Regions from separate parts of the Microbacterium sp. zg.Y909 genome, predicted to be linked through region 1. Evidence: predicted binding sites of a transcription regulator. Region 1 holds the regulator's gene; the other holds the start of a gene.

The links. The regulator LexA, encoded in region 1, represses DNA repair genes until DNA is damaged. The targets are predictions, from matches to a motif close to TCGAACANNTGTTCGA.
Region 2: NQ160_RS14050 (HNH endonuclease signature motif containing protein) is a predicted target of LexA. The motif match lies at 2,148-2,163, and genes of this name have one in related genera.

Annotation. Positions count from the first base shown of each region.
Region 1 is NZ_JANJFJ010000285.1:486-4,895, forward strand. It holds gene hisB (imidazoleglycerol-phosphate dehydratase HisB) at 1-227, opposite strand, end outside; gene NQ160_RS17210 (histidinol-phosphate transaminase) at 224-1,318, opposite strand; gene NQ160_RS17215 (LysM peptidoglycan-binding domain-containing protein) at 1,338-1,697, opposite strand; gene lexA (transcriptional repressor LexA) at 1,949-2,647, shown strand; gene metE (5-methyltetrahydropteroyltriglutamate--homocysteine S-methyltransferase) at 2,751-4,410, opposite strand, start outside.
Region 2 is NZ_JANJFJ010000194.1:3,850-8,259, forward strand. It holds gene NQ160_RS14045 (LON peptidase substrate-binding domain-containing protein) at 15-638, shown strand; gene NQ160_RS14050 (HNH endonuclease signature motif containing protein) at 543-2,126, opposite strand; gene NQ160_RS14055 (NUDIX hydrolase) at 2,232-2,972, opposite strand; gene NQ160_RS14060 (BadF/BadG/BcrA/BcrD ATPase family protein) at 3,084-4,061, opposite strand; partial or broken gene NQ160_RS14065 (carbohydrate ABC transporter permease) at 4,058-4,410, opposite strand, start outside.

The DNA.
Region 1 (4,410 bases):
GCGACGTCCTCGACGGTGTGGTGGGCGTCGATGTCGGTGTCGCCTGATGCACGCACGGTGAGATCGGTCAGCGAGTGCTTCGCGAAGGCGGTCAGCAGGTGGTCGAAGAACGGCACGCTCGTGTCGATGTGGCTGCGGCCGGTGCCGTCGAGATCGAGTTCGAGCTCGACGGTGGACTCGCTGGTCGCGCGGCGCACAGACGCGGTACGCGCCTCGGGACGGGTCATGGCGTCGAGTCTATCGAGGCCAGCGCGTCGAGGAACGCGGTGGTCTCGGCCTCGGTGCCCGCCGTCACCCGCAGGTGCCCCGGGATGCCGACATCGCGGATGAGCACCCCCCGGTCGTACAGCGCCTGCCAGGTCGCGGCGGGATCATCCACGCCCCCGAAGAGCACGAAGTTGGTCCACGATTCGTGGGGCTCGTACCCGAGCGCCTGGAGGGTGGCGGAGATGCGGTCGCGCTGCGCGACGATCTCGTCGACCATGCCGAGCATGACGGGCGCGTGTCGAAGGGCCGCCGTCGCCGCCGCCTGCGTGAGCGCGCTCAGGTGGTACGGCAAACGCACGAGCCGCAGGGCGTCGATCAGCGCCGGATCGGCGGCCAGGTAGCCCACCCGGGCGCCGGCGAAAGCGAAGGCCTTGCTCATGGTGCGTGAGACGACGAGGCGCTCCCTGCCCGGCAGCAACGTGATCGCCGACTGCTGCTCGTGGGGCGCGAACTCCGCGTATGCCTCGTCGACGACGACGATCCCGTGGCTGGCCTCGTAGACCGCCTCGACGACGTCGAGCGGCAGCGGCGTGCCCGTCGGGTTGTTCGGCGCGCAGAGGAAGATGACGTCCGGCGATGCGTCGGCGACCTGGGACGCCGCGTCGGACGGGCTCAGGGTGAAGTCGTGCGCCCGGTGGCCGGCGATCCACGAGGCCCCCGTCCCTCGGGTGAGCAGCGGGTACATCGAGTACGTCGGGGCGAAGGAGAAGGCGGTGCGTCCCGGGCCGGCGAACGCCTGCAGCACGTGCTGCAGGACCTCGTTCGAGCCGTTGGCCGCCCAGATCTGTTCAGGGCCGAGGCCGTGCCCGAGGTACTCGGCGAAACCCTCGCGCAGCGCCGTGAACTCACGGTCGGGATAGCGGTTGATCTCGCGGAGCGCCCGGGCCACCGAGTCGAGGATGTCACCGGCCACCTCGTCAGGGACGGGATGGGTGTTCTCATTGACGTTCAGGGCGACGGGCAGAGCCGCCTGGGGTGCGCCGTACGGAGTTTGGCCACGCAGATCCGCGCGGAGGGGCAGGTCGTCAAGAGACACGATCACCCCTCCCATGCTAGAGCGCATGGCGCGATCAGCGGTCGGCGGAGTACTCCAGCGGGATCGACAGGCGCTGCCCGGCGGCGACGGCCGAGGTCTCGAGCGCGTTGAGGCGCACGATGGCGTCGATGACGTCGCGCGGATCGGCCTGCGGTGCCACCTCTTCGGCGATGCCCCAGAGGGACTCGCCCGTGGCGACTGTCACGGTCTCGAAGCTGCCGGCGGGTGCCGAGTCGGAGACCGTCGCCAGCGCTCCCCCTCCGCTGAGCACGGCGACCGCGACGGCGGCGACGGCGGGCAGCGCGGCGATGCCGACGAGCACGCGTCGACCGCGAGAGGTGATCCGCAGCCGCGTGGCGGACGGCGTGGGTCCGGCGAGCTGGATGGTGGTCATGAGTCCTCCTGTGTCGCGATCTTCGCATCCGACTCTCGGCCGGGAGAGCCGGATGCGAAGTTCTCTTCCGAAGTTATCTTCGAAGTTATAGGCTGTCAAGCACGAAACTCGCTCGCAGATCGATCGCACGCGACACGCGCGCACCTCGACCTGTCGGCATCCGTCACCGGATACGGTTTCGATAGGAGCACCCCACCACGGACCTCCGACATTCGAAGACGCTGCCCCATGCGGCGAGACGGGAGAGGGCGATGACCGACGCGACACCGGCCGGCCGTGAGCGGGCTCAGGACAAGCCGCACACGCGCCGACGCAAGAGCCTGAGCGAGAAGCAGCTCGCGATCCTCGAGGTGATCCAGCGGTCGATCGCGCGCCACGGCTACCCGCCGAGCATGCGGGAGATCGGCGACGCGGTCGGGCTGAAGTCGCTCTCGAGCGTCACCCACCAGCTCAACCAGCTCGAGCTGAGCGGGTACCTGCGCCGCGACGCCGGCAAGACCCGCGCCATGGAGGTGCTGATCGACCTGCCCGGCTCCGCCGGCGAGAACCCGGCCGACGCGGCACCGTCGGTGGGCGACGCCGCCCTGGTGCCGCTGGTCGGACGCATCGCCGCGGGGGTCCCCATCACCGCAGACCAGCAGGTCGAGGAGATCTTCCCGCTGCCGCGTCAGCTGGTCGGCAAGGGCGACCTGTTCATGCTCAAGGTGAGCGGCGAGTCGATGATCGACGCCGCCATCTGCGACGGCGACTGGGTGGTCGTCCGCTCCCAGGCGACCGCTGAGAACGGCGACATCGTCGCGGCGATGCTCGACGGCGAGGCGACCGTGAAGACATTCCGTCAGCGCGACGGTCACACGTGGCTGCTGCCGCGCAACAGCGCCTTCGAACCGATCCTGGGCGACGAAGCCGTCGTGCTGGGCAAGATCGTGGCGGTCCTGCGGGCGATCTGACGCAGAACGACAGGGAGGGGATGCCGCGACGACCGCGGCATCCCCTCCTGCGTCGCCCCACCGGCGGGCGGTCGACGCCCGTCGGCGGGCACCGCCGCTCGCGTCACACGCGCGCGGCCACCTGATCGCGCACACTGCGCGTTGCCGCGACCAGATTCCGCAGCGACTGCACCGTCTCCTCGTAGCCGCGCGTCTTGAGCCCGCAATCCGGATTGACCCACACCTGTCCCACGGGCAGCTCGTCGACCGCTCGTCGAAGCAGCGCCGCGATCTCGTCCGTCGACGGCACGCGCGGAGAGTGGATGTCGTAGACGCCAGGCCCGACGCCGCGGGCGAAGCCGGAGCGGCGGATGTCGGCGATGACCTCGCCGCGGCTGCGTGCGGCCTCGATCGAGGTGACATCGGCATCGAGCGCCGCGATCGCCTCGATGACGACCGCGAACTCCGAGTAGCAGAGGTGCGTATGCACCTGGGTGGTCGCAGCGGCGCCGGCGGTGGCGAGCCGGAACGACGCGACGGACCAGTCGAGGTACGCCGGCTGATCGGCCGCTTTCAGCGGCAGCAGCTCCCGCAGCGCGGGCTCGTCGACCTGCACGATGCGCAGGCCCGCGGCCTCGAGGTCGGCGATCTCGTCGCGCAGCGCGAGCGCGACCTGGTCTGCGGTCTCGGCGAGCGGCTGGTCGTCGCGCACGAACGACCACGCGAGGATCGTCACCGGGCCCGTGAGCATGCCCTTGACGTGCTTCGCGGTGAGACTCTGTGCGTAGGCCGACCAGGCGACGGTGATCGGGGCCGGACGCGCGACGTCGCCCCAGAGGATCGACGGCCGGGTCGCGCGTGAGCCGTACGACTGCACCCATCCGTTGCGCGTCACGGCGAACCCGTCGAGGTTCTCGGCGAAGTACTGCACCATGTCATTGCGCTCCGCCTCGCCGTGCACGAGCACGTCGAGCTCGAGCTGCTCCTGCAGTGCGATCACCTGCCGGATCTCCTCGCGGAGGAACTCCCGGTACTGTTCGCCATCCAGGCGCCCCGCAGCGTGCGCGGCGCGGGCGCGGCGGATCTCGGGGGTCTGCGGGAACGAGCCGATGGTCGTGGTCGGAAGCACGGGCAGTCCCAGCGCCGCGCGCTGTGCCTCTTCGCGGTCGCCGGCCGCCGCGCGACGGTAGTCGCCCGGCGCGAGCCCCGCGGCGCGGGCGCGGACAGAGCCGTCGCGCACCCCCGGCGCCGCACGCCGGTCGTCCAGCGCGCGTGAAGCGGCGTGGAGCTCGTCCTCGATCGCCGCCCTGCCCCGCGAGAGGCCGCGCGCGAGGGTCACCACTTGACCGACCTTCTGATCGGCGAAGGCCAGCCACGACGCCAGGCGTGGATCGAGATCGGGCTCGTCCGAGACGTCGTGCGGCACGTGCTGGAGCGAGGTGGAAGTGGCTGCGGCCACTCCTGCGGCACCGAGGCTGCGCAGCGCAGCGAGACGCTCCCACGCGGCATCCAGATCGCCGCGCCAGACGTTCCGGCCGTCGATGACGCCGCCCACGAGGATCTTGTCCCCCAGCCCGTCGACGACGGGCAGCACGGAGCCGCGGTGCAGGTCGACTGCGATGGCCTCGATGGGAGCGGCGGCCAGACCCGCCCACGCCGAAGGGGAGAGCTGCGCGTAGCCGGCGGCGACCAGGATGGCGGGACGGTCAGCTGCCGAACCCAGCACGGCGTAGGCGCGCGCAGCCGCCTCGGCCAGGCGCTCCGGCGCCGCCGGCAGGCTCTCG
Region 2 (4,410 bases), on a different contig from region 1:
GGTTGACTGTCGCCATGACCGGCGTGCCGATGTTCCCGCTGGGCAGCGTGCTGCTCCCCTACACGCCGCTGCCGCTGCGCATCTTCGAGCCGCGCTACCTCACGATGATCGGGCGCCTGCTCGACGAGGAGGAGCCGCAGTTCGGCGTCGTGCTCATCGAGCGCGGTCCCGAGGCCGGAGGGGGCGAGCAGCGCAGCGGCATCGGCACGATCGCACGCCTCGTGCGCGTGGCCCCCACCGCGACCGACCTGCAGGTGGTGGCCGTCGGCGCAGAGCGCATCACCGTCGACCGGTGGCTGCCCGATGACCCGTACCCGGTCGCGGAGGTGTCGCCCGTGCCGCCGCTGGAGTGGTCCGACGCGCTGACGCCGCTGCGCGACGAGGCCGAGAGCATCGTGCGGCGGGTGCTCGCGCGCGCCGCCGACGACGAGAACGTGCGGTGGGATGCCGAGACCGAGCTCTCCCCCGACCCCGTCGAGTCCTCGTGGCAGCTCGCCGCGATCGCCCCGCTGGGTGAGCTGGACCGCTTCACGCTGCTGCATTCAACGACGCTCGGCGGGCTGCTGCGGCAGATCATCGACCTGACCCTCGACATCGAGCCACTGCTGACACGCCCACCCGCCGACGACCTCGGCTGACCTCTCCGGTCGCGGATGCGCCTCGGTCAACGCGGCGCGCCAGCCCGCCCGATCGGGAGGTGGCTCCCACGCCCACCGCACCGGCGACTTCGACCGCAGCACGATGGGTTCGCCGCCGGGCGGATGAAGAAGGAACGGTCCTCGCCCGTCGCGCGTGATCTTCCACCCCTGGTTGTGCAGGAGCAGGTGATGGAACCGGCACAGCAGGATTCCGCGGTCGACGTCGGTGCGGCCCTGCTGCGCGCACCAGTGGTCGCTGTGGTGCGCTTCGCAGTACGAGGGTGGGCGGTCGCAGCCGGGCCACATGCATCCGCCGTCGCGGGCGGCGAGGGCGAGCCGCTGCTTCGCCGTGAACAGTCGCTGCTCGCGCCCCACATCGAGCGGGTTCCCGGCGCCGTCGACGCTCACGACCACCCTGGCGGTCTCGCACAGCGCCTTGTCGAGCACGGAGCCCGGCAGCGCCGCACCTCCGTCCTCGACGTGCGCGACGCCCAGGAGTCGCCCGAACGCGTCACGCGCGCCGACGGCATCCCGCACCGCCACCAGCCGCACGCCGGGCTGACGCGCCCCGAATACGTCCTCGGCGGAGGCCAGAGCCCCCGCTCGAACGACGTCCATCATGAGGTCGTAGGTCAGCTGCTCGTTCGTGCGCCCATCGCGCACGAGTGAATCGGCGTCGGCCCGCTCGGCCTCGGTCATGAACCGGGGCCCGCCTCGGCGCGGACGCAGTGCCGCGCCGATGATCGAGTCGACCCACGCGAACATCTCGTCGTCGAAGTCGATGCGGGCGTGGTGCGCGCCGTCGCCGTCCGTCCACATGCGCCAAGACCGTCCCTGGAACCGCCGCGCGAACCGGTCCTCGGCGCCGACGGGGTCCAGCGCGTCGCGCACCGCGCGCGCCCGTTTGGCCACCTCTTCCACCGGGAGCCCCGGCACCTCGCCCATGAGCTGCTCTGCGGCGACGGCCCAGACCGCTTTCGCGTCGTCCGAGTCCGGCGGTTCGCCGAGCCCTCGGCGGATCGCGTCGTGCTGCGCGGTGGTCACCGCCCCCGCGAGCATGGCCTGGCGCAGGCCGGCATGCCACGGTGCGATCGCGGCCTGCGGCATCCGCTCGTCCTCGCCGCCGTCACCGGTGGAGCGCGAACCGCACCCCTCGTCGAGCAGCGACGCACCCACGCGCACCGCCCGCGTCGCATCCACGCGCGACCCGCCCGTGATCTCCTGGATGAGGGCGACCGGCGACCGATGACCGCGTGTGCCGGCCAGTCCGCCGTGCGGCGCGGCGGACCGCTCGGCGATGACCGCGGCCGTGACGACCGTCAGCCGCTCGAGGCAGCCCATGACGGCGGTGGCCTCTTCGAACACGACCAGCACGTCGTCATCGGACAGAGCGCGCACCGCCGCCAACAGCTCACCGGGGACGACGTCGAGGTCGCGGTGGCCGCTGACAGCCTGCGCTCTTGTCGCGAAATCGGTGAGGAAGGTCATGCCCTCATCATGCCGCCACCCTCGGACATTTGTTCGATCGCCGCCGGTCAGCTGTGCATGGCTCGGCCGGCTCCCGAGCTGGGGAGAGAACCGGCCCCAACGTCCTCACCGCGGCGGGAGCTCCAGCGGCAACTCCCGCGTGGCATCCCACGGCTCGGTCCATCCGAGGCGGTCGAACAGCACGTCGAGCACCATCGCCGTGAACCCCCACACGAGGTGCGCTTCGGGACCCTGACCGACGTGGAAGGCGGGCCCGCGCATCGTGCGCGCGCCGTCGCGCAGCACCGTGACGCCGCGGTTGGCCGGGCTTAGCAGGTCGGCCACGGGCGCGCGGAAGACAGCTGCCGACTCGCCTTCGTCGACGACGTGCACGGGCGACTGATGCCGCCACCACCCGAGCACCGGAGTGACGAGGTGCCGCGAGAACGCCAGCGGAATGGTCTCGAGCGCGCCGAGCACCTCGACCCCGGCCGGGTCGACGCCCGTCTCCTCCTGCGCCTCGCGCAGGGCCGCGGCAACAGGCCCGTCGTCCTCAGGGTCGACCCGGCCGCCGGGGAACGCGACCTGCCCGGGGTGTGACCGCAGGGTCGCCGCCCGAGCGAGCAGCAGCACGTCGAGGTCGCGCGAGACCGCGGTGTCGGCGGCGGGGCGCTCGCTGGGCGTGGCATCCAGCACACCGAAGAGGATGAGCACCGCCGCGGGCCGGGATCCGGGTGCGACGGGCAGATCGATGAGCGGCCCGAACGACGGCACGACGGTCGGCTCGCTGCGCCGACGACGCTCCACGTCAGCGGCGAGCGCGGCCAGCTGTGCGCGCGCGGTGTGAGGGGCGTCCGGAACAGGCATCGCTTCAGGCTACGCCGCCGTCGGATGCCGGCGCGTCAGCAGCCACCCGGTCGCTGAGCGAGCGAAGCGAGACGAAGCGCCCCCGCCGGGCCGAGGGCGGGATGGAGCCCCCTAGTCCGTCCCGCCCCCGACCCAGACATGCGGCGCGTGCGTGACGATCGCACGCGCCCGCGCGCGCTGAGCCAGCAACAGCGCGCCGTCCAGCGGGTCTCCGACAGCCGGCTGCACCCGAGCGTCGGGACGCAGCTCCGCGACCGTCTGCTCGAACGCCTGCGCGAGCACGCCCCCGGCACGGAACACTCCCCCGGTGGTCGCGATCACCGCGGGCAGCGACCGATCGAGCGCGGCGACGCCGCTGCGCGCGGCCTCCCGCCCCGCCTCTGCCGCGATCGCCGCCGCCGAAGCGTCACCGGCGGCTGCCAAGGCCAGCACATCGGCAGCGAAGGATGCCAGCACGCCGGCGCGATCCGGCCGGGTGTACAGCTGCGACGGCCAGGTGACCGGATCACCGAGTCGTTCCCGGGCCGCCCGCAGCAGTTCGGAGCCTGCCGCATCCACTCCGTCATAGGCGCGCATCGCCGCGATGAGTCCCTGCAGGCCGATCCAGGCGCCGGCGCCGCGGTCGCCCAGCAGGTGCCCCCAGCCGTCCACCCGCCGCCAGACGTCGCGGCCGTCCGTGCCGAAGGCGATCGCACCAGTCCCGAGCGCCACGATCGCCCCGGCTTCGCCGCCCAGCGCGCCCAGATGCGCGGTCACGGCATCAACGGCCACCGCCACCGCCACCGGCCGCCCGGTCAGTTCACGAAGCTGGGCCGACAAGGCTGCGGCGAACCGCTCCGGCTCGGCGACCAGGGTCGCCAGACCCGTCGCGCCCACCCCGACGCCACCGAGTTCCGCGACGGCCTCCGGCCACTCCTGCGCAGCCCGCGCCACCAGCGACCTCACGGCGCCCGGCACCGTGCTGCCCGCATCCGTCACGCCGATGCGCTCTCCCGAGAACTCGAGACGCTCCCCCGAGGGCACCCCCACGAGGCGCAGCCCGACCCGGCTCCCCGAACCGCCGATGTCGATCCCGAGCAACGACGTCACTTGCTCATGCCCGCGGTCAGGCCAGACACGATCTGCTTGGTGGCGAAGAGGAAGAGTACGACGAGCGGAATCGTCGCCAGGGTCAGCCCCGCGAAGAGCGTCGCCCAGTCGGTCTGGTACTCGCCGAAGAACCGGGTGATGCCCACCGGCAGCGTGTACGCGTCGCGGTCGCGGATGAGGATCAGCGGGTAGAAGAAGTCGTTCCACACCGGCACGAATCGGAAGACGATGACCGTGGCGATCGCGGGTTTGACCAGCGGCAGGTGGACCCGCCAGAAGGTGGCGAAGGGTCCCGCCCCGTCCAACCGGGCGGCCTCGTCGAGCTCGATCGGCAGCTGCCGGAAGAACG